Regions from separate parts of the Pseudomonas sp. FG13 genome, predicted to be linked through region 2. Evidence: predicted binding sites of a transcription regulator. Region 2 holds the regulator's gene; each other region holds the start of a gene.

Region 1 (7,311 bases), on a different contig from region 2:
CCTCTTCTTCAAGGGTGATGACCTTGCAGGTGTGGCGATGGCCGCGAGAGGCAATCTCGTCGGCGATGTTGTGCACTTCGAACAGCGCGGACTGGCTCTTGGGTTCGGCGACGAACGTGCCGACGCCCTGCATACGCACCAACAGGCCATCGGCGGTCATTTCCCGCAGGGCACGGTTGATGGTCATGCGGCTGAAGCCCAACTGATTGACCAGTTCGCTTTCCGACGGCACACGGTAATGCGGCGGCCAGTTTCCACTGTCGATCTGCTGGGTGATCATCTGTTTGACGCGGGCATACAAGGGTGCCGGACTGTCACCCAGGTTTGAGGCCAGCGGCGGTTTGGCAGGCGGAGTCGGCACGGCGGTTCCCTGTTCTGCTTATAAAGATTGCTAGCTTGCCGGAGTTTACCGGGCAGGCAAACGTCTGTATATGTATATACAAATTACGCACAATGAGGTTGAACCATGTCCGCCTTCTTTGCCGAACGCGCGCTGTTGCCTAGTGGATGGGCCAATGATGTACGTCTTGAAGTCGACGCCCAAGGCGTCCTGACCCATATCCAGGCCGGCTCCCACGCAGACGGCGCCGAACGGCTGGACGGTCCGCTGTTGCCGGGTATGCCGAACCTGCACTCCCACGCGTTCCAGCGGGCCATGGCCGGCCTGGCGGAAGTGGCGGGCAATCCCAACGACAGTTTCTGGACCTGGCGCGACCTGATGTACCGCCTGGTCGGAAAAATCAGCCCCGACCAACTCGGCATCATTGCCCGACAGCTGTACATCGAAATGCTCAAGGCCGGTTACACCTCGGTCGCCGAATTCCATTACGTACACCACGACACCGACGGCACGCCCTACGCCGACCCGGCGGAGCTGGCCTTGCGCATCAGTCACGCCGCCAACACTGCTGGTATCGGGCTGACGCTGCTACCGGTGCTCTACAGCCATTCGGGTTTTGGTGGCCAGGCACCCAATGAAGGGCAGCGTCGGTTCATCAACAGCACCGAGAACTACTTGAAGCTCCAATCTCGCTTGCAACCGATCCTGGCCGGGCAACCGCTGCAGACGCTGGGGCTATGTTTCCACTCCCTGCGCGCCGTCACGCCCGGACAGATCCAGGAGGTACTGGCCGCCAGCGACGCCCACTGCCCTGTGCATATCCACATCGCCGAGCAGCAGAAGGAAGTCGACGATTGCCTGAGCTGGAGCGGTGCCCGTCCGCTGCAATGGTTGTATGAAAACACCGAGGTGGATCAGCGCTGGTGCCTGGTCCACGCCACCCACGCCAATGCCCATGAAGTCAGCCTCATGGCCAGGAGCCGGGCAATTGCCGGCCTGTGCCTGACCACCGAAGCCAACCTGGGCGACGGTATTTTCCCGGCGGTGGACTACCTCGCCCAGGGCGGACGCCTGGGTATCGGCTCCGACAGCCACGTGTCATTGAGCGTGGTAGAAGAGTTACGTTGGCTGGAATACGGCCAGCGCCTGCGGGATCAACGACGTAACCGCCTGTATCGGGCAGATCAGCCGATGGTCGGCCGCACGTTGTTCGATGCGGCACTGGACGGTGGCGCCCGGGCATTGGGGCAACCCATCGGTGCCCTAGAAATCGGCAAGCGTGCCGACTGGCTGGTACTCGATGGCAACGACCCTTACCTGGCCACGGCCCAGGGCGACGGCATCCTCAATCGCTGGCTGTTTGCCGGCGGTGATCGCCAGGTGCGGGATGTCATGGTGGGCGGCAAGTGGGTGGTGCGTAACGGGCATCACGCCGCGGAAGAGGACAGCGCCCGAGCATTTACCCAGGTATTGCGTGAGCTTCTAGGCTGACCGCAAATCCCCCTTGTGGGAGCGAGCCTGCTCGCGATGAGGCCTCCACATTCAACAGAGATGTTGACTGAAGGCCCGTCATCGCGAGCAGGCTCGCTCCCACAGGGTTATTTCCTGGCCGTCAGTCCGACGTCTTGGCCATCTGCCGATCCGAGGCGCGCCAGATCAGTCGTGTCGTGTCATAGCCCTGCTGGCGTGCCTTGCTCAGCAGTTCTTCGCGCACCACACTGTTGACCGTCGGCGTACGGGACAACAACCACATGTAGCGCCGGCTAGGGTCGCCGACAATGGCGGTCTTGTAGTCATCGCTGACGTACAACACCCAATACTGTCCCTTCGATACACCTGGCAGGATCCGCGAGACCCAGGTGTCGAACTCGACCCAGAGCTTGTCGGTCTTGCCCGGGACCTGTGGCGTAGCGGTGCCCTTGGCTTCTTCCCACTTCCAGTCAGAGGTCAGGCAGCGATTGAACACCCCCATGTTGCCGTCAGGCTTGAGGGTGTAATGGGCTTCCGATTGCGCGCAGTTGCGCTGGAAATACATTGGCAGGCGAGCCAACTCGTACCAGGTCCCTTGGTAACGCTTGAGATTGACGCTGTTGACGGTCTTGGGCGCCAACGGGTCTTCGCCAGAAGTGGCACAGCCGGCCAATACCAGGCCAGCCAAAAGCACTAACAATAACCGCATCATTATTTTTCTCCCGCGGGCACGTGGCCCCGGTTTACTTCAGGCCTTGGCCGGAAAACATCAACACCTTCTCACCGGCATACTGCACGCTGATAAAGCTTTTCTGATCGCCCCAGGTGCAACTGGACATGCCGAGCGCGCCCGAACAGTCGGTCGGTTTCCCCAGTAACGTCTCGACTTCGGCCTTGGACATGCCGGCTGACAGCTTCGAATAGTTTTCCTGGTTGACCTTGCTGCATGCGGTCAACAAGACGCACAAAGACAACAACGCGATAGATCGCAGGGACATCGTGAAACTCCTGGAGCGGAAGGGAGGTGGCAGGGTGCCAACCTGAAGCTTAGAAGAGAAAACCCCTATCTGGTTCCCCGCGCAACCCGGTATTTATTGGAGTAAAAGCAGGTAGTTCGTCGGTAAATCAACAAGTTTGTGATGCCGTCGTGCATTTCGTCGGTTTTACCTCGTTGACGCCTGAATCCCGGCGCTCTCAGGCCGATAAAAGAACAGCGCGAAACCCTGCCTTATGGCAAATTGACGCCCCTTCCTGACCAGCTCCTATGCGGTAGCGTTCTTAATGACCAGAAACATGAAATTCAGCCACAAAATCCTGCTGGCCGCAGCCCTTGTGGTAGCCGTTGCGTTCGCCTGTTTCATCCTGTTCAACGACTATCGTCAGCGTCAAAGCCTGCGCAACAGCACCGAAACTTCCATGCAGGAACTCGGCAACCTGACCAGCCGTAATATCCAGACGTGGGTCGACGGTCGTATCCAATTACTCCAATCGCTGGCCCAGCAGATCGCCGTGGACGGCAACAGCGCTGCCAGCCTCAAGCGAGCCATCGACCTGCCCGCCTATACTGGCAACTTCCAGCTCAGCTACTTCGGTGGCGTCGACGGTGTAATGTTCTCCGTGCCGGCCGGCAATCGCGCCGCCGACTACGATCCTCGCGCCCGTGGCTGGTACAAGGCCGCCAACAGCGCACAGCAAACCATCGTTACCGAACCCTACATTGCCGCCTCGTCGGGCAAACTGGTCATCACCGTCGCGACCCCGGTACAGCGACAGAACCAGATGATCGGCGTGGCGGGTGCGGACATCGACCTGTCGAGCATCAGCGCCATCATCAACTCGCTGAACTTCGGCGGCCACGGCCATGCGTTCATCGTCAGCGCCGATGGCAAGATCCTGATCCATCCCGACAGCAAACGCATCCTCAAGACCCTGGCCGAGGCCTACCCCAACGGGGCACCGCAGGTCAGCCCGGGCATGAAAGAAGTCGAACTCGACGGCAAGACCCAATTCATCTCGTTCACCCGGGTCAACGGCGTGCCGGGCGCCGACTGGTACGTGGCACTGGTACTCGACAAGGACACCGCGCTGGCCATGCTCAGCGAGTTCCGTACCTCGGCGCTGGTCGCCATGATCATTGCCGTGGTGTTCATCATCACCCTGCTGGGCATGTTGATCCGCGTGCTGATGCAACCGCTGCTGACCATGGGCCGTGCGATGCATGACATTGCCGAAGGTGAAGGTGACCTGACCCGACGCCTGACCATTCACGGCCAGGACGAGTTCGGTGCCCTGGGTACCTCCTTCAACCGTTTCGTCGAACGCATCCACACTTCGATCCGTGAAGTGGCCTCGGCCACCGGCCAGGTCAACGAAGTAGCGCTGCGTGTGGTCAGCGCCTCCAACTCATCGATGTTCAATTCCGACCAGCAAGCCTCACGCACCAGCAGCGTGGCGGCGGCCATCAACCAGCTCGGCGCCGCCGCCCAGGAAATCGCCCAGAACGCCGCCCTTGCCTCGCAACACTCCAGCGACGCCCGCAACCTGGCCGAAGAAGGTCAACAGGTGGTGGATAAGACCATCACCGCCATGCAGCAGCTGTCGGCCAAGATCAGCGACTCCTGCGGCAACATCGAAACCCTGAACAGCAACACGGTGAACATCGGCCAGATCCTCGAGGTCATCACCAGCATTTCCCAGCAAACCAACCTGCTCGCCCTGAACGCTGCCATCGAAGCGGCCCGCGCGGGTGAAGCCGGGCGCGGTTTCGCCGTGGTGGCCGATGAAGTGCGCAACCTGGCCCACCGCACCCAGGATTCGGCGCAGCAAGTACAGAAGATGATCGAAGAGTTGCAAGTCGGCGCACGGGAAGCGGTGCTGATCATGACCGACAGCCAGCGCCAGAGCGAAAGCAGTGTCGGCATCGCCAACCAGGCCGGCGAGCGCCTGGGCAGCGTGACCCAACGCATCGGAGAGATCGACGGCATGAACCAGTCCGTGGCCACCGCCACCGAAGAGCAGACCGCCGTGGTGGAGTCGATCAACGTCGACATCTCCGAGATCAACACGCTGAACCAGGAAGGCGTGGAAAACCTGCAAGCCACATTGCGGGCTTGTACCGACCTTGAGCAGCAGGCGGCGCGCTTGAAGCAGTTGGTGGGCAGCTTCCGGATCTAGTGCTCTTGCGGGCCCTATCGCGAGCAGGCTCGCTCCCACAGTCGATTGAGTTTCTTCCGACGGAACTCGGTCAACTGTGGGAGCGGGCTTGCCCGCGAAGACGGCACCCGCCTCACCGCGAAATCAGAATTTAGACCCCGGCCCCTTCAAAAACTCCACTTCCTCAGCCGTAGACGCCCGCCCCAACACTGCGTTGCGATGGGGAAACCGTCCAAACCGGGCAATGATTTTCTGATGCCGTTCGGCATAGTCCAGATTGTTTTCGAACACCGCCCGCTCCGCTTCCGGCTGTTCTCGGGCCAGGTCGATAAACCGGGACACGGCCTCATTCTGCACCGCGAGGTTTTCACAGTGCTCGAGCACCAGGTAGATGAATACACGCTGGATGGGCTTGAGTTGCCGGTCGAAACCCGCCGCCAGCCCTTGGGCCACCAACGCTTGGGCGAGAAGATCGCCGGAGAAGGCCTTGGGTGTGTCGCGAAAAATCATCCGCGGGAACTGATCGAGCAGCACCACCAGGGCCAGCCAACCTTCCGGGCGTTGCGCCCAGTCGGTCAATCCGCCGGCCAGTGCCTGATCGACCAGATCGCCAAAACGCTCGCGCGCCTGGCGATCATGGTGTTTGCCAAACCACAGGCTGTTCTTGTCGGCCGCTATTTCGTTCGGTGTATCGGCTGAACCAAACCACCAGTCGAGTAACGGCTGCCAAGGCTCGGCCATGATTTATTCCTTGTGGTAGGCCGTGGCGCGGGCCACTTCTTCCTTCGAACCGAGGAACACCGCCACGCGCTGGTGCAGGCCTTCAGGCTGGATATCGAGGATGCGCTGGTGACCATCGGTGGAAGCGCCGCCGGCCTGTTCCACCAGGAACGACATCGGGTTGGCTTCGTACATCAGGCGCAGTTTGCCCGGCTTGGTTGGCTCGCGACTGTCACGTGGGTACATGAACAGGCCACCACGGTTCAGGATGCGGTGTACGTCGGCAACCATCGCGGCCACCCAGCGCATGTTGTAGTTCTTTTTCAACGGGCCTTCTTCACCGGCCAGCAACTCGCCGACGTAGCGCTGTACCGGGGCTTCCCAGTGGCGCTGGTTGGACATGTTGATGGCGAATTCCTGGGTGCTTTCAGGAATGGTGATGTTCTCGTGGGTCAGTACGAAGCTGCCCATTTCACGATCCAGGGTGAAACCCTTCACACCGTCGCCCAGGGTCAGCACCAGCATGGTCTGAGGACCGTAGATGGCATAGCCGGCAGCCACTTGCTGGGTGCCTGGCTGCAGGAAGGCCTTTTCGTTCAAGGCTTCGTTCTGGCTCAGGTATTCGTTCGGGCAACGCAATACCGAGAAAATGGTACCGACCGGGGCGTTGATGTCGATGTTCGACGAACCGTCCAGTGGGTCGAATACCAGCAGGTAGGCACCCTTGGGGTATTTGCCCGGGATCTGGTAGGCATTGTCCATTTCCTCGGACGCCATGCCGGCCAGGTGACCGCCCCATTCGTTGGCTTCGAGCAGGATCTCGTTGGAAATCACGTCGAGTTTCTTCTGCACTTCGCCTTGCACGTTTTCGGTGCCCATGCTGCCCAGGACACCACCCAGCGCGCCTTTGGATACGGCGTGGCTGATTTCCTTGCAGGCACGCGCCACCACTTCGATCAAAAAGCGCAGATCGGCAGGGGTATTGTTGCTGCGGGTCTGCTCAATCAAATAGCGACTCAAGGTAACGCGAGACATGGACGGCTCCGAAGAATAGGGGGCGGAAAAACCAGCGCAGTTTAGCGCGTGTCGGGACTTAATTCCTCCTATGAGACGGGGAATGGAGGATTGAGTTCACAGAGTGGCGTCATCGCGAGCAGGCTCGCTCCCACATTGGATTGTGTTTCCCCTGACAGAATCCGATCAAGTGTGGGAGCGAGCCTGCTTGCGATGGGTGCGAAGCACCCGCTTTCAGGATTTGACCGGCGGCTTGCGCAGCAGGCTGAAAGCCATCGAGCCGAGGAACAGCACGCTGAGCACCAGCACCGCCCACAGGCCGATTTTTTTCCAGTTGGTCCCGACGACGGCCGGCGCCGTTTCGGCCGCCGGTGCAGAGGTCGTGGGCCCATTCACCGTCGCCGCCCCCAGGGTCGCCAGGCGCGAAGGACGGTAATCGGGCACCAGTGTCGTCAGGGGCAGGCTGGCCGCCTTCACCGTCGCGCTGCCCAGCGCCAGGCTATAGGGCCCTTCGCCACGGGCGAGAAACACCACCTGGGTCGGGCGCACGGCAAAGCGCAGGGCCGGCGCTTCGGTCCCGAGGCCGCCGCCGCGCTCGTCCACCGTCAGCTTCA
Region 2 (7,311 bases):
TGGCACTGGCCACGCCATAGATGGTGGCGACGAACGCCACGGCGATGCCGCTCCCCAGTTGCGAAGGGTCGGCCAGGTTGCCCATCACGTGGATCAGGCCCATTACCGCACCGATGATGCCGATGGTAGGTGCATAACCACCCATGCTTTCGAAGACCTTGGCCGCTTCGATGTCGCGGCTTTCCTGAGTGTAGAAATCCACTTCCAGGATGCTGCGGATGGCTTCCGGCTCGGCGCCGTCCACCAGCAATTGCAGGCCTTTTCGCGAGTAGTTGTCAGGTTCGGCATCGGCCACCCCTTCCAGACCGAGCAAGCCTTCCTTGCGGGCGGTCAGGCTCCAGTTCACCACGCGATCGATACCGCCGGCCAGGTCGACCCGCGGTGGAAACAGAATCCAGACCAGTACCTGTATGGCGCGTTTGAACGCACTCATGGGCGATTGCAACAGCGCTGCGCCAATGGTGCCACCGAGCACGATCAGCGCCGCAGGGCCATTGGCCAAGGCTCCGAGATGACCGCCTTCCAGATAGTTGCCACCAATGATGGCGACGAACGCCATGATGATACCGATCAGGCTGAGGACATCCATTACAGGCACGCCTCGACCAGGTACTTACCAATGTCGTCCAGCCCGTACACCGCGTCGGCCAGGTCCGCTTTGACAATCGCCATCGGCATGCCATAGATCACGCAACTGGCTTCGTCCTGGGCCCAGATCGCACTGCCGCCCTGCTTGAGCAGGCGGGCGCCTTCGCGACCGTCGGCGCCCATGCCGGTCAACACCACCGCCAGAACTTTGTCACCGTAGGACTTGGCTGCGGAACCGAAGGTAATGTCCACACAGGGCTTGTAGTTCAGGCGCTCGTCGCCCGGCAGGATTTTCACCGCGCCACGACCGTCGACCATCATCTGCTTGCCACCCGGAGCGAGCAGCGCCAGACCCGGACGCAGGATATCGCCATCCTCGGCTTCCTTGACGCTGATGCGGCACAGCTTGTCCAGGCGTTCGGCGAAGGCCTTGGTAAAGGCTGCCGGCATGTGCTGGATCAACACGATTGGAGCCGGGAAGTTGGCCGGCAACTGGGTCAGCACCCGTTGCAGCGCCACCGGACCACCCGTGGATGTGCCGATGGCAACCAGCTTGTAGGCCTTGCGCTTGGGGGCCGGCGACGACGCACTGGCCGGTGCCGAACGTGCAGGCGCAGGGGCCGGGGCACTGCGTACCGGGGGCGGGTTGAAACTGGCGGACGATGGCGCAGGGCTCGGCGCAGCCACAGGCGCAGCCACAGGAGCCGGTGGCGTGTAGGCACTCACGCGGCGGTTGCTGCGGGAAATGCTGTGGACCTTCTCGCACAGCAACTGCCGGACCTTGTCGGGGTTGCGCGAGATGTCTTCGAAGTTCTTCGGCAGGAAATCCACCGCCCCGGCATCCAGCGCGTCGAGGGTGACACGGGCGCCTTCGTGGGTCAGGGACGAGAACATCAATACCGGAGTCGGGCAGCGCTGCATGATATGCCGCACAGCCGTGATGCCATCCATCATTGGCATCTCATAGTCCATGGTGATCACATCCGGCTTGAGTGCCAGGGCCTGATCGATTGCCTCTTTGCCATTGGTCGCGGTACCGACGACCTGAATCGTCGTGTCCGCCGAGAGAATTTCCGAGACGCGGCGGCGGAAGAACCCCGAATCGTCCACCACCAGGACTTTAACTACCATAAACACTCCGTTAGACGAGGCGTGGCGCTGGGCCACGCCCCTCCAGAATCAAATACGCCGCGCGGCGTAACGCTTGAGCATGCTCGGTACATCGAGGATCAGCGCGATGCGGCCGTCGCCGGTGATGGTGGCGCCGGACATGCCCGGGGTGCCCTGGAGCATCTTGCCCAACGGCTTGATGACCACTTCTTCCTGGCCCACGAGCTGGTCGACAACGAAGCCGATCCGCTGGGTGCCCACCGAAAGGATCACCACGTGGCCCTCGCCCTGCTCCACATGCGCCGCGGAGCTGACCAGCCAGCGCTTGAGGTAGAACAACGGCAGTGCCTTGTCCCGCACGATCACCACTTCCTGGCCGTCGACCACATTGGTGCGCGACAGGTCGAGGTGGAAGATCTCGTTGACGTTGACCAGCGGGAAAGCGAACGCCTGGTTGCCCAGCATCACCATCAGGGTCGGCATGATCGCCAGGGTCAGCGGGACCTTGATGAGGATCTTCGAGCCCGAGCCTTTGACCGAGTGGATGTTAATGGAACCGTTGAGCTGGGAAATCTTGGTTTTCACCACGTCCATCCCCACGCCACGACCCGACACGTCGGAAATCTCGGTCTTGGTCGAGAAGCCGGGGGCGAAGATCAGGTTGTAGCACTCGGTGTCGCTCAGGCGGTCGGCGGCGTCCTTGTCCATCACGCCGCGTTTGACGGCGATGGCGCGCAGCACCTCGGGGTCCATGCCTTTGCCGTCGTCGGAGATCGACAGCAGGATGTGGTCGCCCTCCTGCTCGGCGGCCAGGATCACCTTGCCGCTACGAACCTTGCCTGCGGCTTCGCGCTCTTCCGGCGACTCGATACCATGGTCGACCGCGTTGCGCACCAAGTGGACCAGCGGGTCTGCCAGGGCCTCGACAAGGTTCTTGTCGAGGTCGGTTTCTTCACCCACCAGTTCCAGGTTGATTTCTTTCTTGAGCTGGCGAGCCAGGTCACGTACCAGACGCGGGAAGCGCCCGAAGACTTTCTTGATCGGTTGCATCCGGGTCTTCATGACCGCGGTCTGCAGATCGGCCGTGACCACGTCGAGGTTCGACACGGCCTTGGACATGGCTTCGTCCTGGCTATTGAGGCCCAGGCGCACCAGACGGTTACGCACCAGCACCAGTTCACCGACCATGTTCATGATCTCGTCCAGGCGCGCGGTGTCGACCCGAACGGTGGTCTCGGCTTCACTGGTCGGTTTTTCCGCCGGTGCAGACGCCGACGCGGCCGGTGCACGGGCAGGTGCAGGCGCGGCGGCAGCTGCTGGCTTGGGTGCGGGAGCAGGTGTCTCGGCCTTGGACTCCGGCGCCTTGGCGGCGGGTTTTGGCGCGGCCTTGGCGGCCGGCGCGGCAGTTGGCGCAGCAGAGGCCGCGCCGACTTCGCTGAACTTGCCTTTGCCGTGCAGATCGTCGAGCAGGGACTCGAACTCCTGATCGGTGATCAGGTCGCTACCGGCCGCGGCCGCAGCAGGCTTGCTCGGAGCCGGCGAAGAGGCAATGGCCGACTCCAGGGCGTCAACGGCAAAAGTACCCTTGCCATGCAACTGGTCGAGCAAGGCTTCGAATTCATCGTCGGTAATATCTGAGCTGTCGCCCGCGGCTTTCGGCGCAGCAGGAGCTGTCGGCGGGACGACCGCATCGACGGCGAACTGGCCCTTGCCATGGAGTTGATCGAGCAGCGACTCGAACTCCGCATCGGTGATTTCATCGCTGGCCGCACCCGCATCGGCGGGCGCGGCAGCTACAGGAGCCTGGGCCTGAGCTTCGGCCTTGACGGCACTCAGGGAGTCCAGCAACTGTTCGAATTCGTTATCGGTAATATCGCCCGATTCCTCGGCGACTGGCTCCTCGACAACGGGTTCTTCAACCACGGTTTCGACCGGAGCGGCTTCGTCTGCCGATTGCGGCTCGGCCAGGCGCGACAGCGCGGCGAGCAACTCTGGAGTAGCAGCGGTAATCGGCGAACGATCACGCACCTCGCTGAACATGCTGTTGACCGCATCCAGCGCTTCAAGCACCACGTCCATCAATTCCGAATCCACGCGACGCTCACCCTTACGCAGGATGTCGAACACGTTCTCGGCAATGTGGCAGCACTCCACCAGCTCGTTGAGCTGAAGGAAGCCGGCGCCTCCTTTTACAGTGTGGAAACCGCGAAAGATTGCATTGAGCAGATCCGCATCATCCGGTCGGCTTTCCAGCTCGACCAATTGCTCGGAGAGTTGCTCTAGAATCTCGCCGGCCTCAACCAGGAAATCCTGAAGGATCTCTTCATCGGCGCCGAAGCTCATTAATGGGGTGCTCCTAAAACAGGGCTAAAATCCAAGGCTGGACAGCAAATCGTCCACATCGTCCTGACCGGACATAACGTCTTCTCTTTTATCGGCATGAATTTGCGGACCTTCACCCTGAGAGAGATGTTTTTGTGGATCTTTTTCAGCAAGCATCGCCTCACGGTCGTGTTCGATGCCCGCAAAGCGGTCGACCTGGCTGGCCATCAACACCAGTTTGAGCAGATTGCTTTCGACTTCGGTAACCAATTGGGTGACGCGCTTGATCACCTGCCCGGTCAGGTCCTGATAGTCCTGAGCCAGCAGAATATCGTTGAGGTTGCTTGCGACCGCGCGGTTATCGGCGCTGCTGCGTGTCAGAAAACCGTCAACCCGACGAGCCAGGTCCCGGAATTCTTCCGCCCCGACCTCACGACGCATGAAACGGCCCCAGTCGGCGCTCAAGGCCTGGGCTTCGTCGCCCAGGCCATTGACCAGCGGCGTCGCGCTTTCCACCAGATCCATGGTGCGATTGGCGGCGGCCTCGGTCAGCTTGACCACGTAAGACAGCCGCTCGGTCGCATCAGTAATCTGCGAGACCTCTTCGGCCTGAGGCATGTTCGGATCGATCTGGAAATTGACGATCGCGCTGTGCAATTCACGGGTGAGCTTGCCGACTTCCTGGTACAGACCACGATCCCGGGTCTGATTGAGCTCGTGGATCATCTGGACTGCATCGCCGAAACGACCTTTTTCAAGGCTTTCGACCAGTTCGCGGGCATGTTTTTTAAGGGTCGATTCGAAATCGCCCATTGAAGCTTCGTTATTCTCCATAGCTCCCCCGTGGCGCCGTTAACCGATGCGTTCGAAGATCTTTTCGATCTTTTCTTTCAACGCCTGGGCCGTGAAGGGTTTGACCACATAGCCGTTCACGCCGGCTTGGGCCGCTTCGATGATCTGCTCGCGCTTGGCTTCGGCGGTGACCATCAGCACCGGGAGGTGCTTGAGTTTTTCATCGGCGCGCACATGGCGCAGCAAATCGATACCGGTCATGCCAGGCATGTTCCAGTCAGTCACCAGAAAGTCGATGCTCCCGCTGTTGAGAACCGGGATGGCAGTAGTGCCATCGTCGGCCTCGACCGTGTTGGTGAACCCAAGGTCACGCAACAGGTTTTTTATGATCCGCCGCATCGTTGAAAAGTCATCAACAATGAGGATTTTCATGTTCTTGTCCAATTCGACCTCCAAGCAGTCTTAAACGCGTGCAGCACCTGAACGCGCCATTTCAATCAATCCGGTACAGCATTCGACAACGGCCCGGGACACAACGGATCGAGACTGCGCAACACGTGCCACGCAAACCCTGCTCGCAACCTCCCCGCACCGATTGTCAGCGCGCTCGCCACTCCCCCAAACGCCCCCGCAAACGGGCGGCGCACTGGCTGTGTAACTGACTGACCCGCGATTCGCTGACCCCCAGGACTTCACCGATTTCCTTGAGGTTCAGCTCTTCGTCGTAGTACAGCGCCAAGACCAGTCGCTCACGCTCCGGCAAATTGGCAATCGCATCGGCCAGCGCGCTCTGGAAACGTTCGTCTTCCAGATCACGCGCAGGCTCCATGTGAGTACTCGCGCCATCCTCGTGCAGCCCTTCATGATCGCCGTCCTGTAACAGGTCGTCGAAACTGAACAGGCGGCTGCCCAAGGTATCGTTCAAAATCCCGTAATAATCATCGAGACTCAACTGGAGTTCGGCCGCAACCTCATGATCTTTAGCGTCTCGCCCGGTTTTCGCTTCGATAGCGCGAATGGCGTCACTGACCATGCGGGTATTACGGTGCACCGAACGGGGTGCCCAGTCGCCCTTGCGGACTTCGTCGAGCATCGCGCCACGAATGCGAATGCCGGCGTACGTCTCGAAACTGGCGCCCTTGCTCGCGTCGTATTTGTTCGCCACTTCGAGCAGGCCGATCATGCCCGCCTGGATCAGGTCTTCAACCTGGACACTGGCCGGCAACCGCGCCAGCAAGTGATAGGCGATGCGCTTGACCAGGGGCGCGTAACGCTCGATCAACTCGTACTGGGCGTCCCGTGCCGATTTTTTGTAGAGGTGGTTGTAACCGCTGGCTGTCATAACACGGGCCCTGCTGTTTGTTGCACGAGACGCTCGACGAAAAACTCCAGATGCCCACGAGGGTTGGCCGGCAATGGCCAGGTATCGACCTTCTGGGCGATCGCCTTGAATGCCAGCGCGCATTTGGAACGGGGGAAAGCTTCATAGACGGCACGTTGCTTCTGGACAGCCTTGCGCACGCTCTCGTCGTACGGCACGGCGCCGACGTATTGCAGGGCAACGTCCAGGAAGCGATCGGTGACCTTGGTCAATTTGGCGAACAGGTTGCGCCCTTCCTGCGGGCTCTGGGCCATGTTGGCCAGGACGCGGAAGCGGTTCATGCCGTAGTCACGGTTCAAGAGCTTGATCAGGGCATAGGCGTCGGTGATGGAGGTGGGCTCGTCGCAGACCACCAGCAGCACTTCCTGGGCGGCACGCACGAAGCTGACGACCGAATCACCGATACCCGCCGCCGTGTCGATCACCAGCACATCGAGGTTGTCGCCAATGTCGCTGAATGCCTGGATGAGACCGGCGTGCTGAGCCGGGGTCAGATGAACCATGCTCTGGGTGCCGGAGGCGGCCGGCACGATACGAATCCCGCCCGGCCCCTGCAACAACACATCACGCAGTTCGCAGCGGCCTTCGATCACGTCCGCCAGCGTGCGTTTGGGTGTGAGCCCCAGCAGCACGTCCACGTTCGCCAGGCCCAGGTCGGCGTCCAGCAGCATGACCCGTCGGCCAAGCTCTGCCAGAGCCAGGGACAAGTTCACTGACACGTTAGTCTTGCCGACGCCACCTTTGCCGCCGGTCACCGCGATCACCTGTACGGGATGCATGCTGCCCATGTTCGTTCTTTACCTGTCTTACTTAGACGGAGGCCACATTACTGGCTGCGCGTTCACATACGGAACATTGCCTGGCAGACCATCGATGTAGGTACAAAAAATATTCATGATTACCTCAGCCAACCTGCTTGGTCGGGCTGTGGTAGATATCAGCGAACATATCAGCCATGGCTTCTTCGCTGGGTTCGTCCTGCATTTGCACACTCACGGCACGGCTGACCAGTTGGTGGCGACGCGGCAGATGCAAATCATCCGGGATCCGCGGTCCATCCGTCAGGTACGCCACCGGCAGATCGTGACCGATCGCCAGGCTCAAGACCTCGCCCAGGC
Region 3 (7,311 bases), on a different contig from region 2:
GTAAGAAATACGAGTAGGGCTAACCGCCCATATCCCCGCAACACCCCGCTACAGGTTGCACGTCCCGCCCCATACGGATAAGCTCCGTCATTCATCCCCACATTGCCGTTTGTTGCGTGAAGATCATGTCGTAGATCAGCGCCGAGTTCCAGGCGACCTGGGTGTGTCCCGGTCCCTTGTTCAAGCCGGCGAGCATGTCTACCCAGCGTTCGAACTCCGGTTTCCAGCGGCCGCCGTAGTAAGTCGTGCGCTCGTAATTGCGAATACTGTCGGCGTTGAGCTTCAGCTCCCGTGCGTACCATTGATCGACGGTGCGGTAGGGCACGCCAAGAGCCTTCCAATCTTCCAGGCCGATGGGGTTGACCATGGCCAGGCGCTCCACCTGATCGGGAAACTGCAAGGCATAACGGGTGGCGAGCATGCCGCCGGTGGAGTGCCCCAGGATGATGGCTTTCTGTATGCCGAGAGCCTTGAGCAGGGCCTGGGTATTGGTGGCCAGTTGTTGGAAGCTGTACTGGTAGTGATCCGGTTTGCTGGACGTGCAGAAACCGATCTGGTCCGCTGCGATCACCCGGTAACCGGCCTCGCTGAGGGTCTTGATCGAGTCGCCCCAGGTGGCGGCGCAGAAGTTCTTGCCGTGCATCAGCACGATGCTGCGGCCATTGACCTTGCCCTGGGCCGGTACGTCCATGTAGCCCATCTGCAGGGATTTGCCCTGGGACTGGAAGGCGAAATGCTTGAGGGTATAGGGGTATTCGAAACCTTGGAGTTCCGGCCCATAGGCCGGCCCTTGCTGGTCGCTTTCGGCATGGGCGAGCAGCGGCAGGGCGGCGGTCAGGAACAGGCTGGGTAACCAGCGAAGAGTGGCGCGCGGCATGGTCGATCTCCTTGTGGCAGCCGGACGATCCTGGGGCGGCCCGGTTATGGCGACATTAACCACAGGCAATCGACAGGCCGGAATGTTCAACCTGGCCGGGGGGAAATGCGCCATGACGCCGCCCAGCGATCCCCGTCAGTGAGCCGGATAGTCCGCCACCACGGTTTGCGTCCCGTCTTTTTTCAGGCCGATCACCTGGTAGGCATCGCTCATGCCGTCCATTTCCATGCCGGGTGAGCCCATGGGCATGCCGGGCGCGGCTACGCCGAGCAAGTCGTCCCGCTGGCTCAGCGCCCGTACCTGATCGGCAGGCACGTGGCCCTCGACGAATTTGCCATCGATCTCGGCGGTATGGCAGGAGCGCAGGTTCGGTGCCACGCCCAGGCGTTGCTTCACTGAACTCATGTCGGTTTCGACATGGTCGTTGACCTTGAAGCCGTTCTCTTGCAGATGAGCGATCCATTTCTTGCAGCAGCCGCAGTTGGCGTCGCGGTGCACATCGATGGTGGCAGGCGCGGCGGCCTGGGCCAGGGTGGTCACGAACAGGGCGCTCAGGGCGAGCAGGTGCAGGGGATTGGCCATGAAAGCGGTCTCGTGTGGAGCGGGTTGGCGGGAGGATACCAGAGTAGCGGCTACGAGCTGACAGGCCGCTGAGGGACAGATGACAGAATTGTCAGGTGGGGGGCATCAAGCTGAATGAAAAGGCCGCGGGACCTTATGGGCACTGGGTTTGCTCGCGATGGGCAGGGACAGTCAAAATTGATGCAAGCTGTTTCGCCGCTATCGCGAGCAGGCTCGCTCCCACATTGGGTTCGGGGTGTACGCAGCACCTGCATACGCCGCCCACCCCTGTGGGAGCCCGGCTTGCCCGCGAAGGCGGCGGTACAGTCCACAGCTGTGTGACAGACACTCCGCTATCGCGAGCAGGCTTGCTCCCACAAGGAGACCACGCTGGCCGGGGTTCGCCCGCGAGCAGCGTGGCCACAGTTCTCAGCGAAGTTTAAAGCGCCCCATGATGGCATTCACTCGACTGTTGGCTTCCAGCAGTTGCCGGGTGTTGTTTTCGCTGGCCAATCCGCCTGCCACCAGTTCCTCCACCATATGGCGGATTTGCACCATGCTGCGGTTGATCTCTTCGGTCACGGCGCTCTGTTGTTCGGCGGCAGTGGCGATCTGGGTACTCAGGCTGTTGATCTGACCGACGGAACCGGCCATTTCATCCAGGCCGGTGTTGACCCGGGAGGTCGCGTCGGCAGCCGACTGGCAACTGGCCTGGGTATTTTCCATTGCCGAAACCGACGAACTCACGCCTTGGGTCAGGCGGGTGAGCATTTCGTTGATTTCCGAGGTGCTGGCCTGGGTGCGGGCGGCGAGGGCTCGTACCTCGTCGGCCACCACTGCAAAACCACGGCCCTGTTCGCCGGCCCGGGCAGCTTCGATGGCGGCGTTGAGTGCCAGCAGGTTGGTCTGTCCGGCGATGGCACCAATCACGCCGAGAATCTCGGTGATACGCTGCGCATCCTGCTGCATGCTCTCGACCTTGCGGGTGGCGCTGGCGACTTCATCGATCAATGCCACCACGCTGTTGGAGGCCTCGCCCACCACGACGCGAGAGCGATCGGCATGTTCGTTGGCGCGCTGGGTGAATGCAGCCGTTTCGGCGGCGTTCTGGGCGACGCTTTCGGCCGTGGAGCTCATTTGATTAATGGCGGTCACGGTCTGATCGGTTTCAGAGGCGTGGCGCATCAGGATTTCGCTGGTATGGGCGGAAGTCCGTTGCAGGTTGTCCAGGCTCGATGCCATGGCGCCAGTGGCTTGGGTGACTTCGCCGATCATATCTTGCAGATAAACGATGAAGCGGTTGACCGAATGACCAATTGCTCCCAGCTCGTCCTCGGCACGGATGGTGATGCGTCGGGTCAGGTCGGCATCGCCGGTGGACAGCGCGTCGATGTTGCCCTTGAGTATCTTCATGCGGCCGGTCAGTTGGCGGATGGCGTACAACTGCATCAGCACCAACAGGATGACCATCGGGATCTGCAGCAGACTGAGGGTATTCAGTACGTCATCGCGCTGGGCGGTGATCAGGCGGGTTGGCAAGGCGGTGGCGAGGAACCAGGGCGTGCCTTCGATGGGGCGCATGAAGAACGTGCTGGCTTCGCCCTTGTTGTCGAACTCGACCCGCTGCAACGGTTGATCACGGTGAGCCAGGCCTGCCTTGACCTGAGCGGCAAAGGGCGAGGCGGCGGCCAGTTCGCTGACATTCTTGAGCACGATCGGACCGCTGATGCGCGAGCTGTTGCTGATGATCTTGCCGTCGCCTTCGACAATCAGCATCTCGGCGTTCAGGTCGGCTTCCTTGCGCGCCACCAGGTCATTGAAGAACCCCAGGGTCACGTCAATGGTGGAGACGCCATAAGGAACGCCGTTTTTCTGGATGGCCATGGCGCAGTTGGTGCGCGGTTCGGCGCTGGCGTCATCTTTATAGGCGGCGGCCCAGGCGCATTTGCCGGGCGGGGTGGCCATGCCGCCCTTGTGCCAGGGCTGCTCGTAATAGTTTGGTGCGGCGTCGCTGTTCCAGAACGTATTGACCACCAGCTTGCCAGAGCTATCGCGGTGCCAGAACGTGCTGAACTTGTTGCGTCCTTCGGCGCGCTGGTTGGGCAGCGGCCAGATCCCGCCACCGAAGACTTTCGGTTCGCCGTATTGGTCCACCAGACCTGGAAGTACCTTGTCGATGGCATCGCTGTCGAGCAACGGAATGGTCTGGGTGATGCTGCGTTGCTGGGCCTGTACTTTGTTCAGCTCGCCCTGGATCTGCTCCGCGACTTCGCCGATGCGGTTGAGCGCCACTTGCTCCTCGGTCTGGCGCAGCTTGGGCGCCACCAGATAACTGATGCCCACGACCGTCAGGATGGACAACACCAGGATGAATAGGACCAGGAACAGCGTGTAGCGAGCCTGAATAGTGCGGAATGAGGGCATTGGACAGTTCCTTGCTCGAAGGCGTCTTTCGGGGCGGTAGACTTATCTGTATCGGCCCCTCGCCATAGCGCTTGAATGTCGGACGCTTGGCGCGGGGTACCGTTCGTCGCCCGCCTCCCGTCACGCCGCCGAGCTGGACCGCGTGCCTCTCCAGGTCTGTGTATGGGCCTGCAGCTCATCGTGCAGTCGTTGCATCGGCCCGGCATGCAGGTCGAGCTGGCGAGCCAGCGCGCCACGGTGAAACAGCGCCTGCCAGTGCAGCTCGCCTTCGACGGGCACCATGCCGGTAAAAATGAAGCCGGCAGCCATCAACCGTCGATAATCCTCGGGGAACTGTCGACGCAGTCCGAGTCGTACCGAGATCGACCAGTGGGCCGGCAAGCGTTGCAGTTGCCTGGCCAGATGCCGGCTCATGTGACCAGCGACCACGTCGATACGCCCGGGTAGTGAGCTGATCTGCAGTGGCTGCATCGAGGCCGGTGCATCGTCGACGGTGGTGCCAAATTGCGCTGCCAAGGGAGTCATCAACCATTGGCACGAGGCAGGCCAGTGCACCTGCGGCAAAGGCCGCTGATGCTCGCCCATCATCTGGCAGCCGATCACAATCGTCTCGGCCTGGGCCGCGGCGAACGGCGAGGGCACGTAGTCGGGCATCAGCCCGACATCATGGAAACCGAGTCGTTGCGCCAATCGTTGGCTGTAGAGGTGGCTGGTGACCTGTTTGATGGACAGCCTGACGAGACCGAGGTCGTTACAGCGCTCCAGGAGTAGCCGGCCCAGGCGGGTAGCGATCTGGCTGCCTTGCCGCGCCGGGTCCACTGCCACCAGTGCCAGTTCCGCATCCTCCCGGTTCGCGACCGGTCGGCACAACGCCGCGTGGCCCACCACCCGGTCCTCCATCACGGCAACCATGGAAAACCAATGTCGATGCTGATTGTGCTGGCAGATCATGTGGGGCACGTAGACGTCTGGCGAAACGTAGTGATCGCCGTATACCCGGCGGAACAGTTCGCTGGTTCCGATGGCATCCGTGGGCCTGAATGTCCTGATGACCAAGGTACTCATCTGGCGTGCCTCGCTGCCATCGGGCCATAGAGCCGACGGTCGATGACCGGCAGGTGTTTACCGGAGCGCGGGTGGCGTTCCAGGTCCTGTGCCTGGCAGGCATGAACCTGCAGGTTGAGTTGATCAACGCCCGGATGTTGTTCGATCAAAGCGAGTTTCAGCGCCTGGGACAGTGACTCGCAGCGGTTAGATGGGTTGTCGGCCACCCATTTGAGCACCACACCATCATTGTTTTCGACGGACTCGATGATCAGTTGCCATTGAAGTTCGCCGCCAATGCTCTGGATGATTTCGCCAATGTGTTGCGGGAACAGCGACGCCACGCCGACCCGCACCCGCTGGCTCTGCGCGCTACGCCCCGCCAGTTCGAACTTGCGCCGTGGGGTGCCGACAGGCTCGCGCCAGCAGGCCCGATCACCCACTGGATAGCGCACCATCGGCATCAGGGACCGGGTGAAGTTGGTCACCACCAGGTTGCCGGGGCGGCCACAGGCCTCGATGACCTCGCCGCTCACTTCATCGATGATTTCCACCCGAGTCTGCTCGTCGAAGACGCGGTGTTCGCCGAGCCCGCAATCAGGAGCACTGGCGCCGACCAATCCGGCGTCCACGCTGGCATAACCGATGGAGGCGAAGCGTGCCTGGGGAAAGGCTTGTCTCAACATCACAAGTTGGCGCTCGAACAGGTGCTCGCCGCCGAACAGCACGGTAGTGATACCGGACAGCGTTCGCCCCTGCCGGCTCAGATGACTGGCAATGGCCAGCAGGTGGGCCGGTACGCCCGCCAGCACATTGATGCGGTGTGCGGCGACGGCATCGGCCAACACGTCGGGATCGATCGACCCGGTGAAGGGGAACTCGCTGATCGGGAGGTCAACCTGGCAGAGAGCACCGTGAATGAACAGGAAACTCGCATACAGGTCCCCCGAAAAGAACAGATTGGCGATTCGATCACCTGTTCCAAGCTGGGCGGCAAGGCTGCCTGCGAAACCCTCGAGCATTCGCTGCCATTCCCCATGGGTGTACACCGACAGCTTCCCCTGGCTGGTGGTGCCACCGGTTTTATAGATCAGTGCGTCCGTGACGGGCCCGGTCAATACCTCCCAGGTGTCCAGGTCATGACTGCCGCGCCAGTAATCGCTGGCGTCGACAATCGGCAGGTCCTCAAAAGCGCAGCCTTGCGCAGGTAAATGCGTCCAGTGTTTCTGGTAATACTTTGAATGCAGGCGAATATGGCCAAGCCATTGTTCAAATGGAAAGGAAGGGCTCATCAGGGGGGCTCTCGGGCTATGAAGTTCGCTGGATAAGGCGCGGGCGAAGGGCTATCAGCCGGGGCTTCTGTTATCAATCACTAGCGGGACTTTGCCGCTGTGTCTGTTCTGTTCGAAACATTCGGGCGTACAGCGTTGGACTTCCAGTACCAGCAATGCGGCATCGACGGATGCGCACAGTGGCGGCAGTGCCAGGACCTTGCGTCGTACCGTTTCGGCTTCGCCGTCGGCGCGGATCAGCATGCGCTCACAGCCGCTGCTGTCGTGATCGAGGACGACCTGAATGGCCACCTGGGCCAGTTCGGCAAGCGCCCGGGTATTGATGGATTCCGTGGCGACACGCAGCACGAGGCCGTGGCGCTGGCGTAACTCGAACCTGGGGGAGGCCAGGCCACAAGGGCAGGGGCCTGGCAACCAGCGTCCGCAATCGCCGACGTCGTAGCGCTGGAGAGGTTGCACCTGGCGCTGCCTGGAAGTGAACAGCAAGCGCCCGGTTTCCCCCGGCGTGACCGGAGCATCCCGCTCCAGGTCGATGATTTCCAGGTGCTGAATCTCGTCCATCAGGTGGAACACGCCATCATCGCTGGCGGCGCAGGCGTGGCCGAGAGGACCCGCATCCACGCTGCCGTACAGGGCCGAGCGAATGCTGCTGACGCCGCTGTCCAGGAACAATTGCCGGCTGGCTGGCCCCAGGTGCTCGCCGCCCAACAGGACCTTGCGCACAGCGCCGTAGCCTTGGAGGATTCGCCTTTGGCTGGAGAACAGACGGTGCAGTGTGCTCGGCATGCCGATCAGCGTGTTGATGCCATGGGCGACGATCATCCGGGCGATTTCGTCGAACGCCTTGTCTGTCGGCGCGCCCATGGGGTAATGCACGACACTCATCTGTTCGAGTATTTTCGAGAAACTGAAAAAGCCGCCGTAGAGGTTGCCTCCGTAGAACAGGTTCATCACGCGGTCGTGTGCGGGGTCCAGGCCGGCCGCACGCAGGCCGTCGGCGGCGGCACGCATGTGGCGATCGAAGTCGCGATAGCTGTAGCACGACAGCACGGGCTCGCCGCTGCTGCCGCCGGAACGGAAGAACAATTGCGCCTTGGGGTCAATGGGGAGGGC

Evidence for each region. Region 2 encodes FliA, which starts transcription of late flagellar genes. Its sites were predicted from a motif close to CTAAAGTTTNNNNNNNNNNNGCCGNTAA; they were not measured.
Region 1: the regulator FliA is predicted to act here: its motif matches at 2,989-3,016, upstream of ACODTO_RS08560 (methyl-accepting chemotaxis protein).
Region 3: the regulator FliA is predicted to act here: its motif matches at 3,911-3,938, upstream of ACODTO_RS17025 (methyl-accepting chemotaxis protein).

The regions. Positions count from the first base shown of each region.
Region 1 is NZ_JBMDKO010000006.1:225,962-233,272, reverse strand. It holds gene hutC (histidine utilization transcriptional repressor HutC) at 1-361, opposite strand, end outside; gene ACODTO_RS08575 (formimidoylglutamate deiminase) at 467-1,831, shown strand; gene ACODTO_RS08570 (lipocalin family protein) at 1,953-2,522, opposite strand; gene ACODTO_RS08565 (outer membrane protein assembly factor BamE domain-containing protein) at 2,554-2,808, opposite strand; gene ACODTO_RS08560 (methyl-accepting chemotaxis protein) at 3,092-4,984, shown strand; gene ACODTO_RS08555 (DUF924 family protein) at 5,108-5,704, opposite strand; gene ACODTO_RS08550 (class 1 fructose-bisphosphatase) at 5,708-6,718, opposite strand; gene ACODTO_RS08545 (DUF3999 domain-containing protein) at 6,932-7,311, opposite strand, start outside.
Region 2 is NZ_JBMDKO010000004.1:84,298-91,608, reverse strand. It holds gene ACODTO_RS05620 (flagellar motor protein) at 1-589, opposite strand, end outside; gene ACODTO_RS05615 (protein-glutamate methylesterase/protein-glutamine glutaminase) at 589-1,719, opposite strand; gene ACODTO_RS05610 (chemotaxis protein CheA) at 1,768-4,041, opposite strand; gene ACODTO_RS05605 (protein phosphatase CheZ) at 4,066-4,854, opposite strand; gene ACODTO_RS05600 (chemotaxis response regulator CheY) at 4,873-5,244, opposite strand; gene fliA (RNA polymerase sigma factor FliA) at 5,411-6,154, opposite strand; gene fleN (flagellar synthesis regulator FleN) at 6,151-6,981, opposite strand; gene flhF (flagellar biosynthesis GTPase FlhF) at 7,097-7,311, opposite strand, start outside.
Region 3 is NZ_JBMDKO010000020.1:35,438-42,748, reverse strand. It holds gene ACODTO_RS17040 (hypothetical protein) at 1-17, shown strand, start outside; partial or broken gene ACODTO_RS17035 (alpha/beta fold hydrolase) at 113-877, opposite strand; gene ACODTO_RS17030 (DUF411 domain-containing protein) at 1,013-1,459, opposite strand; gene ACODTO_RS17025 (methyl-accepting chemotaxis protein) at 1,868-3,862, opposite strand; gene ACODTO_RS17020 (GNAT family N-acetyltransferase) at 3,983-4,927, opposite strand; gene ACODTO_RS17015 (phenylacetate--CoA ligase family protein) at 4,924-6,198, opposite strand; gene ACODTO_RS17010 (acyl-CoA reductase) at 6,253-7,311, opposite strand, start outside.